4 regions of the Rhizobium sp. 9140 genome follow, and region 1 is predicted to be linked to each of the others. Evidence: predicted binding sites of a transcription regulator. Region 1 holds the regulator's gene; each other region holds the start of a gene.

Evidence for each region. The regulator LexA, encoded in region 1, represses DNA repair genes until DNA is damaged. The targets are predictions, from matches to a motif close to TGTTCNNNNTGTGTTCNG.
Region 2: GA0004734_RS07145 (PA0069 family radical SAM protein) is a predicted target of LexA. The motif match lies at 2,727-2,744, and genes of this name have one in related genera.
Region 3: GA0004734_RS02800 (putative DNA modification/repair radical SAM protein) is a predicted target of LexA. The motif match lies at 2,527-2,544, and genes of this name have one in related genera.
Region 4: GA0004734_RS07370 (energy-coupling factor ABC transporter ATP-binding protein) is a predicted target of LexA. The motif match lies at 2,751-2,768, and genes of this name have one in related genera.

Annotation. Positions count from the first base shown of each region.
Region 1 covers NZ_FJUR01000001.1:2,395,786-2,399,993, reverse strand. Annotated here, with positions in the region: gene uvrA (excinuclease ABC subunit UvrA) at 1-1,001, opposite strand, end outside; gene GA0004734_RS11330 (single-stranded DNA-binding protein) at 1,321-1,857, shown strand; gene lexA (transcriptional repressor LexA) at 2,130-2,846, shown strand; gene GA0004734_RS11320 (hypothetical protein) at 3,887-4,208, opposite strand, start outside.
Region 2 covers NZ_FJUR01000001.1:1,536,964-1,541,171, forward strand. Annotated here, with positions in the region: gene GA0004734_RS07135 (methyl-accepting chemotaxis protein) at 1-453, opposite strand, end outside; gene GA0004734_RS07140 (ribonuclease HII) at 615-1,310, opposite strand; gene GA0004734_RS07145 (PA0069 family radical SAM protein) at 1,486-2,643, opposite strand; gene GA0004734_RS07150 (glycosyl transferase) at 2,866-3,378, shown strand; gene moaB (molybdenum cofactor biosynthesis protein B) at 3,407-3,943, opposite strand; gene GA0004734_RS07160 (4-(cytidine 5'-diphospho)-2-C-methyl-D-erythritol kinase) at 3,940-4,208, opposite strand, start outside.
Region 3 covers NZ_FJUR01000001.1:607,450-611,657, forward strand. Annotated here, with positions in the region: gene GA0004734_RS02780 (metallopeptidase family protein) at 38-472, shown strand; gene GA0004734_RS02785 (DUF1737 domain-containing protein) at 501-707, opposite strand; gene GA0004734_RS02790 (HpcH/HpaI aldolase/citrate lyase family protein) at 704-1,606, opposite strand; gene GA0004734_RS02795 (type 1 glutamine amidotransferase domain-containing protein) at 1,744-2,304, opposite strand; gene GA0004734_RS02800 (putative DNA modification/repair radical SAM protein) at 2,547-3,779, shown strand; gene GA0004734_RS02805 (UdgX family uracil-DNA binding protein) at 3,779-4,208, shown strand, end outside.
Region 4 covers NZ_FJUR01000001.1:1,588,524-1,592,731, forward strand. Annotated here, with positions in the region: gene GA0004734_RS07355 (histone deacetylase family protein) at 1-702, opposite strand, end outside; gene GA0004734_RS07360 (biotin transporter BioY) at 789-1,352, opposite strand; gene GA0004734_RS07365 (energy-coupling factor transporter transmembrane component T family protein) at 1,389-1,991, opposite strand; gene GA0004734_RS07370 (energy-coupling factor ABC transporter ATP-binding protein) at 1,988-2,668, opposite strand; gene GA0004734_RS07375 (winged helix-turn-helix domain-containing protein) at 2,774-3,964, shown strand; gene GA0004734_RS07380 (nucleotidyltransferase family protein) at 4,064-4,208, shown strand, end outside.

The DNA.
Region 1 (4,208 bases):
GATTTGGCCCAGGGGGCGATCGCACCGTTCTTCAGCGTTCGATCATGCTCCGGCACGATCAGCGCCTCATCGATCTTCTGCTGGCTGCCGAGACCATCGCAGGTCGGGCAGGCGCCGAAGGGATTGTTGAACGAAAACAGTCGGGGCTCGATCTCCGAAATCGTGAAGCCGGAAACGGGGCAGGCAAACTTTTCCGAGAACAGCACGCGCTCATGCGTCTCGTTCAGCGATTTGTTGGCGGAACCGCCGGCGGATGTCTCCTTCTCCGGCAGCGGCTTGTCGGCAAATTCCGCAATCGCCAAGCCATCCGCAAGCCGCAGTGAGGTCTCCAGACTGTCCGCAAGTCTTGCCGCGATATCGCCGCGCACCACCAATCTGTCGACGACCACATCGATGTCATGCTTGTACTTCTTGTCGAGCGCGGGAACATCGGCAATCTCGTAGAACTGACCATCCACCTTGACGCGCTGAAAGCCCTTCTTCATGAGCTCCGCGAGTTCTTTCTTGTACTCGCCCTTTCGCCCTCGGATCATCGGCGCGAGAATGTATAGGCGCGCACCTTCCTCCATCCCTAGAACGCGATCGACCATCTGACTGACCGTCTGGCTCTCGATCGGCAGACCTGTCGCCGGCGAATAGGGCACGCCAACGCGCGCAAACAAAAGGCGCATGTAGTCGTAAATCTCGGTGACCGTTCCCACCGTCGAGCGCGGATTTTTCGACGTCGTCTTCTGCTCGATGGAAATCGCCGGCGACAGGCCTTCGATCAAATCGACGTCCGGCTTCTGCATCATCTCGAGGAACTGTCGGGCATAGGCCGAAAGGCTCTCGACGTAGCGGCGCTGCCCTTCGGCATAGATCGTATCGAATGCGAGCGACGACTTCCCGGAGCCGGAGAGGCCCGTCATCACGATCAGCTTGTTGCGCGGCAGATCGAGATCGACGCCCTTCAGATTGTGCTCCCGCGCACCGCGGATCGAAATGGTCTTGAATTCGCTCATGGTCGGACGCTCTGCTTGGGGACGAAGCCCTTACTTAAGATCATTACTTCATATGTCGAGGCGTGTTTTCGGGAAACCGCTATTCCTTTGTCGCGGTGAACCGCTGTCTGTTGTCACAACAAACCCCAGTCTGTGATCCCCTCTGCGGCCTGGAAAGGCCTCGCTTGACAGGATCATACCCAAGACATAGAACAAATAAAGAACAAATTTGTAAACTGTTGTGGATTGCTGCTGGCCGAGGGCGAAATGCCGCGTTCAACAGCGTAGACTTGGCACACGATGCGGATCGTTGAGCCGCTTTTAGGAGACAGGGAAAAAGATGGCTGGTAGCGTCAACAAGGTGATCCTCATCGGCAACGTCGGGGCGGACCCGGAGATTCGGCGGACACAGGATGGCAAGCCGATCGCAAACCTGCGCATCGCGACATCCGAAAGCTGGCGTGACCGGAACTCCGGTGAGCGGCGCGAGAAAACGGAGTGGCACACCGTCGTGGTCTTCAACGAAGGCCTATGCAAGGTCGTAGAGCAATATGTAAAGAAGGGCGCCAAGCTGTATCTGGAGGGTGCGCTGCAGACCCGCAAGTGGCAGGACAAGGACGGAAACGACCGTTACTCCACGGAAGTGGTGCTCCAGGGCTTCAACTCGACGCTGACGATGCTTGACGGTCGCGATGGTGGAGGCAGCGGTGGCGGTGGCGGAAGCCGTGGCAGCTCGGAATATGGTGGCGGAAGCGGTGGGGCAAACTACGGCGACGATTACGATCGCCCCGCCCAGTCCTCGGGTGCCCGATCGGGTAGCACCGGCGGATCAAGCGGCGGCTTCTCTCGCGACCTGGATGACGATATCCCGTTCTGATTCGCGCAAGGTTGCCGCGGGTTGATACCTAAATTCGATGTCTCTTTCGCGCCGTCATGGGTAAGCTCATGGCGGCGTTGCTATTGTGAAGCTGAGGGAGGTTGTGCGTCGCCAACAGTTCCTCTTTTCGTGGAGTTCAAAAGCAACGCTTACGACGAGCGCCCGCTGTTGATCCTTCCAGATGTGGTTTAACCACAATGCCACTTGCAGAACACATGAGGAACATATAACACTGTTCTTGCTTTGTTTCGTGACTCTGGAGTCGATTGATTATGCTGACCCGCAAGCAACAGGAACTGTTGATTTTCATTCATGAGCGCATGAAGGAATCGGGTGTTCCCCCCTCATTCGATGAAATGAAGGATGCACTGGATCTCGCGTCCAAGTCCGGCATTCACCGGCTGATCACGGCCCTTGAAGAGCGCGGATTCATCCGGCGCCTGCCCAACCGGGCACGAGCGCTTGAGGTCATCAAGCTGCCTGACGCGTATCTGGCGGCAGTCCCGCCCAAGCGCGGTTTTTCGCCGAGCGTGATCCAAGGAAGCAGGGGAAGCTCCGCACCTGACAATGCGCTGAAGTCAGCGGCTGAGGTTGGCAACGACAATAGCGTGTCGGTTCCGGTGATGGGGCGCATTGCCGCGGGCGTCCCGATTTCCGCCATCCAGAACAATACGCACGATATCTCCGTTCCCGCCTTTATGATCGGCAATGGCGAGCACTACGCTTTGGAAGTCCGAGGCGACTCGATGATCGAAGCGGGTATTCTGGACGGTGACACCGTGATCATCCGGAATGCCAACAGTGCCAGCCCCGGTGAGATCGTCGTTGCCCTCGTGGATGACGAGGAAGCGACCCTTAAGCGTTTCCGCCGCAAGGGCGCCTCTGTTGCTCTTGAAGCAGCCAATCCAGCGTATGAGACACGAATTTTCGGCCCAGAACGCGTGAAGGTGCAGGGAAAGCTCGTCGGCTTGATTCGCCGTTACCAGTAAGAGGCGAGGACGTCGCCATCGGGAGGATTGATCGAAGTCTTGTTGTCCTTAGGTTCCTGCATATGGAGCTTTTGCAGCGTGCTTGTTAAGGTTCAGGTTTTCCACGGTCCTGGTTGATGACTGTCCCGGCGACAACAGACAAAATCGTAACCGTCACATTTTGCAAATGGAAGATTTGAGGGTTGAGCCATCAGCCTCCTTGTCAGTCCGGCCTTGAGCCGGAGCTTGGCTACCTGACGTCCGTGAGATGAGGAGACACGTTTGAGCGCGCGGACGTGACGTCGCTGGATGCCGCATCCAGTAGGGGATGACGAAGGGGTCATTGGTGGCTCATGAAATCTCGTGGTGTGAGATCTGAGCAAATCTTCGTCATTTATTAAGTTACCAACCGGCCGGAAATTTGCGCCACCTGTCGTCCTGTTCGTAAACAATTAGGCGGAACGCGTTCAGTTCTGAGGCTTGCCAGCTTTAACGATATCTGCACGTGAAAGTCTATGGAACTGCATGGACAGGCCGGCGTTTACCGGGTGAACACAGCGGAGGCGAGCATGTCTGGAATATTGCAAATATTTCGGGCAGTCATTTTTGACCTTTAGGAAGGTGGCTTTGTGGGAGGTGCGATGTTGTGAGTATGCACAACCCCAGACGAAGTTCCGGATTTGGCAAAAGACTGTTTGTAGCCGACACAGAAACTACTTGGTTTTCTAGTCCGGGTGAAGCGGTGGCAGGTAAAAACCAATCAAATCTCTGCCTTGCCGAATTACGGTCGGGTTAGAGATTTCAATTCGCTTTTTTTGGTGTTGCTTACAGCCTATTTACGAGAAACGCGCATTCTTATGCGATAAGGACGTCATTATGAGAATGATTTTTGTCGGGATGCTTGCATCCGTCCTCAGTATACTTGTGATCAAATATGCAAACAACGATCTGGGAAACAGTGTCCTGTTGACGACTGTCGGAGCAGCTAGCTCGCTGTAATATCCGGGCATGTCGGCCAGCTACTCCGATATATTAAAGGCGTTATTCGAACATCGGGCTCATCATTCGTGGATGGTGTAGGACCCCATTTCGCATAAATTTTGCTTGTCCTCCGTCGTTGCGAGATCTGAACCCTCTTCGAATTCGAAACGCATGTCGTAGTTACAAACGTCTCTACCGTCTGCAATCGTGAGCTCGATTGTCTCACCGGGATTGAGAACCTGCTCGCCGAACACGTCTCCCTCCCAATCACTAACACCGACAGGTGACGTGTAGAATCGCGTGAGAACGGATGTCGTGCTGTTCTTCAATGTGAACACAAGATCCTCGGCCTGCGCTGCCCCGGACATAAAAATGGCGCTGATGATAATCGCGCCTGTCGTA
Region 2 (4,208 bases), 860 kb from region 1:
GCGTTCGCCTTCCGCCTTCTCGTTCATTTCGTTGAAGAAATGGAACATGACAACAGCAACATCGCTGAAGACGGATCGCAGGAGGAGCCGGACTTCCTGGTCGCGCTTTGCTCTGCTCCAGCTAGTGTCTTTCAGCAAGCCGGCAACGAGGCCCGAGGCGTAGCCCGCATAGCCGAGAAGATACTCGGGGAAGGTCAAGAACTGGGCAATGTTCTTTGCAATGACAGCCTGTTCGCTGAAATACTCCGGGGAGAAATTGCCCGTGGTAATCGCGCGGAACTTCCGCCGCTCACGGGCGAGCACGTCCAGCGGAACAGCGGTCAGCGTGGCGTCAATGGCGCTGTAAGCCTCAAGGAGAACCGCGTCCAAATGCTTGGAAACGCGCGCATGAATGCTTTCTCCGGCGGCCTGGTCCTGGCTCGGCCACGTCTTGATGTAATCCTCAATATGCATTTTCAGGTCCCCTCGATGTCATAGGCGTCCTTACCCAACGTCCTTGAGACCAATTGTGGTATAAAAGAATTTACTAAAAATGAAGATATCTGCGGCAGGGCCGCCGAATCTCCCGCGCGGACAGATGCCCATTCGGGTTCGCAGCCGGTGCCGGGGATGTTTCAGCCTGATACGGGCATCTCGGCCGGAGCGATGTCCGGCTCGGCTTCATCGGACCTCAAGGGGCGAAACGTCATGCGGTGCAGCCGGCAGGGGCCGTAGAGAAGAATGGCGCTGCGGTGATGCGCGGTGGCGTAGCCGGCATGCATGGCAAAACCGTAGCGGGGAAAGATGCCGTCCGCCCGGGTCATCATTCGGTCGCGCGCGACCTTGGCGACGATGGAGGCCGCAGCGATGGACAGGGAACGGGCATCGCCCTTGATGACGGCCCGACCTTCGCAGGCGAGCCCCGGCGGGACGTCCCGTCCGTCCGCAAGCACGAGAGCCGGCCGCCGGTGAAGACCGCAGACCGCGCGCCGCATCGCGTCGAGGCTCGCCTTGCGGATATCCGTGCCGTCGATGCGCCCCGCGCCGGAGGATGCGATAGAGACGGTGGCGGTCGCGAGGATTTCGGTAAACAGGACCTCCCGCCGCTGCGCCGTCAGCTGCTTGCTGTCGTTCAGGCCATCAGGAATGCGCTTGGGGTCGAGGATGACGGCGGCGGCGACCACAGGGCCGGCAAGCGGTCCCCGCCCGGCTTCGTCCGTGCCGGCGACCGGCCACAGACCATCACGCTGTGCCGCCTCTTCCAGACTGAAATCGGGGCTGAGGCGAATGTCGAAGAGGAGCGGGGAATCGGTCGTTGTGCGGCGTGCCATGGCGGCAAATTCGCACGGGAGACCGATTCCCCGCAAGACCCCAGGCGGATGCGGCGGCGCCGGGGGGCAGAGGGCAGGTGGCTTTGCGGAAGACACCTGCCGCGAGCGATCGCATGGTACGAGGGACATGCGATCCCATTTGCTGTCCGGAACGTGCCGGATGAAGATGAGAGCCTCAGAGTAGCGAGAGCTGAACACCCGTCCCGAGTGGCGGCACGAAGATATCGCAGTTCAGCGCCCGCCGGTTCGTGTTCAGTTCCAGCCGTTTGGCGGCAAGGTCGAAGCGACGGCCGATTTGCCAGGCATAGGGTCCGGCACCCTTCATCCGCTTGGTGAAGTCGGCATCGTAGTCCTTACCGTCGCGCATCGAGCGCACGAGCGACATGACGTGCCGGTAGCGATCCGGATAATGTTGCAGCAGCCAGTCGCGGAAGAGGGGGCTGACTTCCAGCGGCAGCCGCAGGATGACGTAGCTCGCCTCCGTTGCCCCGGCCGCCTTGGCGGAGTCCAGCACGCGCTCGATCTCATGGTCGTTCAGCGCGGGAATGACCGGCGCCATCAGTACGCTGGTGGGAATGCCGGCCTCCGACAGCTTGCGGATCGCGTCCAGCCGCTTCTCCGGCGTCGAGGCGCGGGGTTCCATCAGCCGGGCGAGCTTGCGGTCGAGCGTCGTGACCGAGAGACCGACGCGGGCGAGGCCCTTCTCGGCCATGGGCGCGAGAATGTCGATATCGCGCAGGACCATCGCCGATTTCGTGACGATCATGACGGGGTGATCCGCCGCCTTCAGCACTTCCAGGATCTGACGCATGATCCGCCATTCCTTCTCGATCGGCTGGTAAGGATCCGTATTCGTGCCGATGGCGATCGGCTTCACCTTGTAGCCGGGCTTGGCCAGTTCGCGCTCCAGAAGCTTGGCCGCATCGGGTTTGGCAAACAGCCGCGCCTCGAAATCGAGACCGGCGGACAGGCCCATATAGGCATGCGTCGGCCGGGCGAAGCAGTAGATGCAGCCATGCTCGCAGCCGCGATAGGGATTGACCGAGCGGTCGAAGGGAATGTCGGGCGAATCGTTACGGGCGATGATCGTGCGCGGCTTTTCCACCTGCACCTCGGTCTTGAACGGCGGCAGGTTTTCCAGCGCGTTCCAGCCATCGTCCTCGGTGCTGCGCGTCACGGGCTCGAACCTTCCCGAGGGGTTGATCCCGGCACCACGGCCGCGACGGCGGTCCACCTCGATGCGAAGGCCGCTTTCGACCATCAGTGCGTCGGCCACATCGGCCCGATTGCCGGGCGCAAATGCGCCCTGCCTGACATGGGACAGATCGTTCATGGGACACTCCGGGGAACATGGACGGTGTGGTTTTCGCCGAACCGTCATGTCGTTCTCTCTTCCGTTCGTCGTAACCCTAAAAGGAGAACAATGCAAGAACAAATGTGCTGGCCCCGCTTCCAAGCGTCCCCGAAGCTTCTGGATTCATCATGAATGACGGGAGATTGTTCCGCTCTGCGCAGGTTTTATGGCATTCCCGCGTGCAATGCGGTACGACCGGCCATGCTGACAATCCTGATGGAAACCCGCGATAGCGAGACGAGGCTGGCGCAGTCGCTGGCCGCGCTGGTGGCCGGCGCTGTGGAAGGTCTCGTCAGCGACGTGATCATCCTCGATCACGGCTCGCAGGATGCCTCCGGCCGCGTGGCCGATGCCGCGGGCGCGCGGTTCCTCACGCGCTGGGAGATGGCGGAAGTCATCGGGTCGGCGCGGGGCGAGTGGCTGCTTCTGATCGAGCCGGGCGCCCGGCCGCTCGGCCGCTGGGTGGACGAGATCGCCGAGCACATGGCCATCGGTGGCGGTCCTGCCTGCTTCTCCGCCTCCCGCCGGCACCGCCGGTCCCTTCTGGCACGTCTCGCCTCGCGCCGCCCGGTTCTGGAACAGGGCTTTCTGATCAAGCGCACGCAGGCCGCCGGTATGACGAGACCGGGCATGATGCTCGCCGATTTCGTGTCCCGTCGCGGCGTGCACCGCCTGTCGAGCGAGCTTATGCCTGCCTGGGCTTCGGGTCGGTGAGGGTCTTTCTTTCCAAATCCACCCACACTCACCGCTTCAGGTGTTCGTCCAGCCGTGGCATGATCTCCACGAAATTGCAGGGCCGGTGACGCAGGTCGAGCTGTTGGCTGAGGATGCCGTCCCAGGCATCGCGGCAGGCTCCGGGCGAGCCGGGCAGCACGAAGACGAAGGTCGCGTTCAGCACGCCGCCGGTCGCGCGCGACTGGATGGTCGAGGTGCCGATCTTCTCATACGAAATGCGATGGAAGATGGCGGAAAAGCCGTCCATCGTCTTTTCGAACAGCGGCTCCAGCGCCTCCGGCGTCACGTCGCGTCCGGTAAAGCCGGTGCCGCCGGTGGTGATGATGACGTCCACTCCGGGGTCGAGGCTCCAGGCCGTTACCTGACCGGCGATGGCGGCGCGGTCGTCGGCCACGATGCCGCGTGCGGCCAGCACATGGCCGGCCTGCGTCAGTCGCGCCACCAGCGTATCGCCGGATGTGTCCGTTTCCGGCGTCCGGGTGTCGGAAACGGTGAGCACCGCGATGGAAACGGGCACGAAGGTCCGCGTCGTGTCGATCGTCATAAGGTCTTCGTCCTCTCGGTGTCGGGAGCCCCGCAATGGCTTCCCAGCGTGCTGCAGGGCAGAAGATACCAGTCGGGATAGGCCTTGCGGATGCGCACCGCCGCCCGGTCTCGCCCCTCGACGTCGAGAAAGAGCCCGAAGCAGGTGGCGCCGGAGCCGGACATGCGGGCAAGCGCCGCACCGGCCTCGACAAGCGCTGCCCGCGCCGTGCCGATGACGGGCGCGATGGAAAGAGCCGGTGGCTCCAGATCGTTGCGTGTCGCGG
Region 3 (4,208 bases), 1.8 Mb from region 1:
CCGGGAAATGGCTATATAAAAGGGACAAGGAGTATCCATGGCCCGGATTGACCAAAGCGACGATTGGCGGGAACGTCATGCGCCGACCATCAGCACGTTCGAATCCCTGACGCTGGAAGCCTATGGGCATCTTCCCGAGGAATTCCGGCTGCTGGCCACAGACCTCATCATCGAGATCGAGGATTTTCCGGATGACGACGTGTTCGAGGACATGGCGCTGGAAACGCCGTTCGATCTGCTGGGTCTGTTCGAAGGGCGGGGTATCGGCGAGCGTTTCACCATGGAAACCGGCACGATGCCGAACCGGATCACGCTCTATCGCCGGCCGATCCTCGATTACTGGGCCGAAAACGACGAGACGCTGGGCGACATCATCACCCATGTGCTGATCCACGAGATCGGCCACCACTTCGGCCTGTCGGATGACGATATGGAGCGTATCGAGGCGAGCGTGGAGCATGTCGGCGGGTAGGAGCCCGCCGCACGCGCATGGCTGTCGCCTATTGCTCGGACAGCTTCATATCCGGCACGTAGTCCTTGCCTTCGACATCCTTCACCACGGCCTGACCGCACTGCATGACCTGTGCATCGGCATTGAAGGTGTAGGTCGGCGAACCATGGAGATGCCAGCCCTTGTTGAGGGCGGCCGTTACCTTATGACAGAAGCTCGCATCGTCAGGGCCGGTGAGAAAGCGGTAGAGTTTCATAGCTGCATTCCTTTGTTTCTGATGGCCTCGACCTTTGCAAGACAGGTCATCGCCTGTTCGAGATGCAAGGCTTCGACCATTTTGCCCTTGTGGACGATGACCGACCTGCCTGCATTGTCGGGTTCAGCAAAAGCCGCGACGATCTCCAGAGCCTCCGCCTCATCCTGAACGGAGGGGCCGAAGGTGGAATTGGCCGGCGCGATCTGCTGCGGATGGATCAGCATCTTTCCATCGAACCCCATGTCGCGGCCGGCGGCGCATTCCTGCGCGAAACCCTCGGCATCGCCGATATCGTTGAAGACGGCGTCGAGAACATCGAGCCCGCTGCCACGTCCTGCAAGCAGGATCTGCATGAGCCAGGGCACGAGGTAGCCTCGCCCGGGAAGGGCGGCGACACCGGTTTCCTTGCGCAGATCGTTGAGGCCGGGAATGAGGCAATCGAGCCGCCCGCCACGCGTGCGTCCGGCCTCGGCGATCGCCGCCGCATTGAGAACGCCTCTCGGCGTCTCGATCATCGCCCAGAGCCGCAGATCTTCCGGACCGTTGCCCTCATCCAACCCTTCGGCAATGTCGAGAATATCGCGTGGCCCTTCCACCTTCGGCAATAGAACGGCATCGAACCGGCAGGCGAAAAGCGCTTCGAGATCCGCCTCGCCAAAACCCGAGGCAAGACTGTTGATACGGACGATCCGCTCGATACCGGGCGCAACATCCGCCAGATGGCGCACCAGCGCATGGCGCGCATCGGCCTTGCGCTCCGGAAGCACCGCGTCCTCCAGATCGTAGATCACGGCATCGGGCGAAAGGCTCGACACTTTGGCAAGTGCGCGCTCGTTGTCGGCTGGAACGCAGAGCACCGAGCGACGGAGACGGACGGGATGGCGATCGGACAGGGACATCATGCCATGTTGTGCCTGTCTCATCTCATCTTCGCAAGTCTCACGCGACATGTGAGAATGCTCCTGTCGCTCGACACGAAAAAACCGGCCCCATCGCTGGATGGAGCCGGTCGAAGATGTCATGCGGAAAAAGGGCCTTAAGCGGCCTTGCGGTCGTGACGGCCTTCTTCCACTTCCTCGACGATCTTCGCCACGAAGGCATCAAGATCGCCGGGGTTGCGAGAGGTGATGATGCCCTTGTCGGTCACCACGGCCTCATCCGACCACAGACCGCCGGCATTGACGACATCCGTCTTGATCGACTTGAAGGACGTGACCTTCAGCCCCTTAACCGCACCGGTTTCGACCAGAAGCCAGGGCGCATGGCAGATGGCCGCGACGACCTTGCCGGACGACACGAAGTCGCGGACAATTCGCAACGCCTCGTCCTCGACGCGCAGCTTGTCCGGGTTGATCTGGCCGCCCGGCAGAACGAGCGCATCGAAGTCCTCGATCTTGACGTCCCTGGCTTCGAGATCGACGTCGATGCTGTCGCCCCAGTCCTTTTCGTCCCAGCTCTTGATGCTGGTCTTGCCGATCGAGGCGATCTTCACCGTCGCGCCCTGCTTTTTCAGGCTGTCATAAGGAACGCGCAGTTCTGACCGTTCGTAGCCGTCCGTGGCGAGAATGAGAATTTTGGATTCGGCAATGGAAGGCATGAGCCTGCTCCTTATTGTCTCTGGTCTTGTCTGGGATGATCCCCAACCTCTCGGGTCGGCGATATCAGACGCGAATGTCATGACGGGTTCGCCATCTTAACGAGGCGCCCCCACCGATCGTTCCGAAAAACATCGGTGACATTGCCAACAACCTGATCCGAGACAGGCTGAAGATTCGAAAACCGAAACCATCAACGCACATAACATTGACGCGCGCAGCAAAAGAACATATGTAGAACACCATGAAGAAATCGCTGAAAGAGCGTTTGGCCATCCTTTCGGATGCCGCCAAATACGATGCGTCCTGCGCCTCCAGCGGAACGACGAAACGCAATTCGTCGGCCAGCGGCGGTCTCGGCTCCACGGAGGGATCCGGCATCTGTCATGCCTATGCGCCGGACGGGCGATGCATTTCTCTGCTCAAGATCCTGATGACGAATTTCTGCATCTACGACTGCGCCTATTGCATCAACCGGTCGTCCAGCAATGTGGAGCGTGCACGCTTTTCGGTCGAGGAAGTGGTCTGGCTGACGCTCGAATTTTATCGCCGCAACTATATTGAAGGTCTGTTCCTCTCGTCCGGCATCATCCGCTCGTCGGATCACACGATGGAGGAGATGGTGCGCATCGCGCGGGAGCTGCGCGTCACGCATAATTTCCGCGGCTATATCCATCTGAAATCGATTCCCGAGGCGTCCCCGGCGCTGATCGAGGAAGCTGGACTTTATGCGGACCGCCTGTCGATCAACATCGAGTTGCCGACGGACGCCGGACTGACGCGCTATGCGCCGGAAAAGCGGCCGGACGGCATTCGCAAATCGATGGGCGATCTTCGCCTGAAGATTGAGGAAATGCGCGACCCGACGCTCCAGACCAAACGTACACGACGCTTTGCGCCCGCCGGCCAGAGCACGCAGATGATCGTCGGAGCCGACCAGGCAAACGACAGCGTCATTCTCGGCACCAGCGCGCGGCTTTACGGCAGCTACGGCCTGCGCCGCGTCTATTACTCCGCCTTCAGTCCCATTCCGGATGCCTCCCGCAATCTGCCCCTCGTCAAGCCGCCTCTGATGCGCGAGCATCGGCTCTATCAGGCCGACTGGCTCTACCGCTTCTATGGCTTCGGCATCGACGAAATCACGCGCGACCAGCCGGATGGCATGCTCGACCTCGATCTCGATCCGAAGCTTGCCTGGGCGCTTGCCAACCGGCAGCGTTTCCCCGTGGATATCAACAAGGCGGATCGCGAGATGCTTCTGCGCGTACCCGGTTTCGGCACGAAGATCGTCCGCGCCATCCTCACCGCCCGCCGGCACCGGACCTTGCGGCTGGAAGATCTCGCCCGTCTAAAGGTCTCGCTGAAAAAGGTGCAGGCCTTCATCATCGCGGAGGGCTGGACCCCCTCGCGCCTCATCGACCGGCCGGACCTGCGCACGATGTTCGCACCCAAGCCGGAACAGCTGGTCCTTCTCTGATGCCGCCACCGGGCATTGAGAGGCAAACCGTCACGCTCGACGGAAAGGGCGATTTTGGCGAATGGCGGGAGGCCGCACGCCGGCTTCTGGTCGCGGGAACGCTGCCGACAGAAGTGGACTGGCGCGAAAAGCACGAAACCACCGATCTGTTTGCCGCTCCTGTGCCGGCGCGGCCGAACGCAGAAGGAAAACCGGAGGGACCACGTGAGATCACTGTTCCCCGCGCCTTCATGACGCTGGCCGAAACCGTGATCTGCCACTCCGATCCCGGACGCTTCACGCTTCTTTATCGCACGCTCTGGCGCCTGCAGGCCGAGCGCAACCTGCTCGACATCGTTTCCGACGCCGACGTCGTCCGGCTCCATGCCATGGAAAAATCCCTGCGTCGCGACAGCCACAAGATGAAGGCCTTCGTGCGCTTCAAGGAGA
Region 4 (4,208 bases), 810 kb from region 1:
GAAACGCTCGAGCGCCGGCAGCACGCGCGACTTGAACGCCTCGCGAAAATGCTCGCTGCCCGTATCGGGAGACAGCGGCGCGTTGACGATGGTGTTGTGGGTGCCGGTCTCGTCCTTGGCGCCGGTGCCGGGATAAAGCGGCATCTGGTGCGTCGAACAGAAGAGGACGGAGGCATCGTCATAGAAGATGTCCTGCGTGCCGTTGCCGTGGTGCACGTCCCAATCGACGATCGCCACCCGCTCGGCCCCGTGTACGCGCTGGGCATGCCGCGCGGCGATGGCGGCATTGTTGAAGAAGCAGAAGCCCATGGCCTTCATCTTCTCGGCATGGTGCCCGGGCGGACGGGAGGCGACGAAGACATTGTCGGCCTTGCCGGTGAAAACCGCGTCCACCGCCGCTACCGCGCCGCCGATACCGGTCAGCGCCGCTTGCAGGCTGGCGGGGCTTGCATGGGTGTCCGCCTCGAAGCTGTTGATGCCCTCTTCGGGGATCACCGACATGACGGCGCGCAGGTGCTCTTCCGGATGGGCGAGCAGCACCAGATCCTCGTTGCCCTGCGGCGCCTGAAGGCGAACGAGATCGGAAAACCGCTCGTGCTCCAGCGCCAGATTGAGCGCCCGCAGTCGGTCGGGCCGTTCCGGGTGCCCCTCGGGCACCTGATGCTCGAGGAAGATGGGGTTTTCGTAGAGAATGGTTGTCATGGGCGCCAAGCTAGAGCGGGAGGCGGGCCGGGTCCAGCACCTTGCCGGCTTTTCCCCGCCCGTTCCCCCTTCACGCTTGGTTTCGGTCAGGCCCGCTGTGGCAGCAGGGGATAGCCGACGAGCACGGCACGCGCCGCAAGTGCTGCGATGCCGGCCTTGATCAGGTCGCCCGGCAGGAAGGCGACGTTTGCCGAGAGAGCGGCCACGAAGCCCATGCCCGTATTGATGGCAAGCCAGATCGTGCCCATGAGATAGACGACGCCGATGCCGCCGATGATCGAGGCGAGGAAGAAGCCGGCGATCTGGCGTGCGCCGCCTTGGGTTTCGCGAACGATCCGTTCGGCGATGAGGCCGGTGACGAAGGTGCCCAGAACCCAGCCCGCGATGTAACCGCCGGTCGGGCCGGCAAGGACGGCGAGCCCGCCGCGGCCGCCCGACAGGACCGGCAGGCCGACGGCCACCATGAGAATGAGGAGGAGATAGGCGAGCGCGCCGCGCTTGGCACCGATGATGCAGCCGGCCAGCATGACGCCCATCGACTGCGCGGTGATCGGCACCGGCACGAAGGCAAGCGTGATCGGCGGGATGATGCCGAGGACGATGATGATGGCGGTAAACAGGGCGGTCAGAACCAGGTCGCGCGTCGACATTCGCCTCTCCTTTCACGAGTTGCTGATGAAGCCGGATTAGTGACGCCGCAGGCCGCGTGCGTCAATGGCCATGGCAATCATGTCGGCATCTTTCAGCGTGAGGATGATCAGCGGCGCCAGCATTTTCAGCGGGCGCACGGGCAGGCCCCGTGCCGCATGGGCTTCCCGCAGGCTCGCGTAGCGCGTCGCGATCTCCGGCACGAAGCGCAGCACCAGCCCCAGCGCCAGCCCGATATCGGCGGCATTCACGAGGCCGAGCCGCTCGAACGGCATCATGAGCCGGGTGATCTCCTCCATGAAGTCGCCGACCTCCGTCGTGGCCGTCACCGTGGCGGCGAGAAGGATGAGCGTGGCGAACCGGAAGAGGACGACGAGGCCGTGAACCGGTGTCTCGAAGAAAGCCGTCGCCCCCGCCACCAGCCCGATGGAGACCAGTGGCCACGCAAGCCGCGACACGGCATCGGAAAACGAGACGCCCACCGTGACAAAGACGAGCGCCGAAAGCAGAACCGCACCGCCAAGAACGAGCGGATCGACCGTCAGAAAGAGCACGAGGCTGGCGGCGAACAGGACCGCGAGCTTGGTGCGCACGGACAGCCGGTGCAGCAGCGTCGTGCCCTCGATATGCAGGCTCTTCAGCACAGCGCCACTGCCTCATAGGCCTTCACGACATCCTCCGCCGCACCGTCGGCGATCAGGCGGCCCTCGTGAAACAGCAGCACGCGCTCGAAGCTCTCGATCAGCGAAAGATCATGGCTGACGACGAGGGCCGCCTCGTCCAAGCCCGCCAGCGTGTCGATCACCCGCTTCCGGTTCTTGAGGTCCAGCTGGTTGGTCGGCTCGTCGAGGATGAGGATGTCGGGCTCGGTCACCAGCACGCTCGCCATGGCGACCAGCTGCGTCTCGCCACCCGACAGCGCATGCACGCGCCGCCGCGCCAGATGATCGATACCGAAACGCATGAGGATGGCCTCGACCCGCGCGGCGACCTCCGCCTTGTCGACGCCGCGGCTCTTCAGGCCAAGCGCGATATCGTCGGCGACGATCGGCAGGATCAGCTGGTTCTGCGGGTTCTGGAAGATGAAGCCGACGGTGCCGAGAACCGCCGGCCCATCCGCGACCGTATCGAGCCCGTTTACCGTGACGCGGCCCTGGCTCGGCTTGACGAGGCCGTTGATGGCGCGCGCAAAGGTCGTCTTGCCCGACCCGTTGAGCCCGATCACACCGATTCGCCGCTCGGTCAGAACCACGTCGAGCGGATGCAGCGCGACCGTCTCGCCATAACGAATGCTGCAATCGGCAAAGCGGATCTCCAATCCCGTCTCCTCGGATGTCGCAGTGGATCGCCGGTTCATAGGCGATGCCGGGCAAAAGGCAAAGCGGGAGTTGATTCTTCGCCAGAACAAAGCATGATCAAAAGCATGACGATTCTCGTATCCAACCGCGATGCCCGCCGCATCTTCCTCAACGTCCAGGGGCTGGCATCGCCGCCCAACCGGGCGCTGACCAGGGCCGGTCTGCTCGATCTCGTCACGAAGATCGGCTTCGTGCAGGTGGACAGCATCTCCACGGTGGAGCGCGCCCACCACATGATCCTCCACGCCCGCAACCAGACCTACCGGCCGGAGCATCTGACCGCCCTTCTGGAGACGGATGGCGCGCTGTTCGAACATTGGACGCATGATGCGTCGATCATCCCCAGCGCGTTCTTCGTCTACTGGAAGCACCGCTTCGCCCGCGAGAGCGAGACGCTGGTGGAGCGCTGGCGGAAATGGCGGGAGGCGGGGTTCGAGGATGTCTTCGACGACACGCTGAAGCAGATCACCGAGACCGGCCGGGTGCTGGCACGCGATTTCAAGTACGAGGACCGCTCCTCCGGCGGCTGGTGGAACTGGCATCCGTCAAAGACCGCGCTCGAATATCTCTGGCGCACCGGCAGGCTTGCGATTGCCGGCCGGGACAGCTTTCAGAAGATCTACGATCTGACCGAGCGCGTGATACCGGAGAGGTACCGGGCAGCGGAGGTGGACCGGGAGACCTTCATCGACTGGTGCTGCCGCGCCGCTCTTGAGCGTCTCGGCTTTGCCACCCACGGCGAACTCGCCGCCTTTTTCGCGCTGATCTCGCCGGAGGACGCACGCCGGTGGGTGCTGGCCCATGCGGACGAGCTGCAATCGGTGGTGATCGCGCCCGCCGACGGCAGCCGGCCGCGCGCCGCCCACGCGCTCGCCGGCTTTCCCGAAACGCTCGGCGCGCTGGAAGACCCACCGGCGCGCCTGCGCGTCCTCAGCCCGTTCGATCCGCTCCTGCGGGATCGCGCCCGCACCGAGCGCCTGTTCGGCTTCAATTACCGCATCGAGATCTTCGTGCCGGAGCCGAAGCGCCAATATGGCTACTACGTCTTCCCGCTTCTCGAAGGCGACCGTCTCGTCGGCCGCATCGATATGAAGGCCCACCGCAAGACGGGCGTGCTGGAGGTCAAGCGCCTCTGGTGGGAACCCGGCATCCGCCCCTCCGCCGGCCGCGACGCGCGCCTTGAAGCCGAACTCGCCCGCATCGCCCGCTTTGCCGGTGTCGAGCAGGTGGTGTGGCTGGAAGGGGCGAGGGGATAGGAGATTTACATCAGCGGCATCTGTTGTACGATATCGAGGCGCGCCTATGATGGGCTCGAGACGAGAATACAGGCCGAGGATATGGCCCGAGGATCGAAGATGAAGCCGTCCGCCGCCGTTGAGAAACACCGCGAAGCCATTCACGCACTGGTGCGCCGTTTTCGTCTGTCGAATCCTCGACTTGTCGGTGCTGCCGCCGGACGCGCGGACATAGAAAGCGATGAAATCGAATTTCTGGTCGATG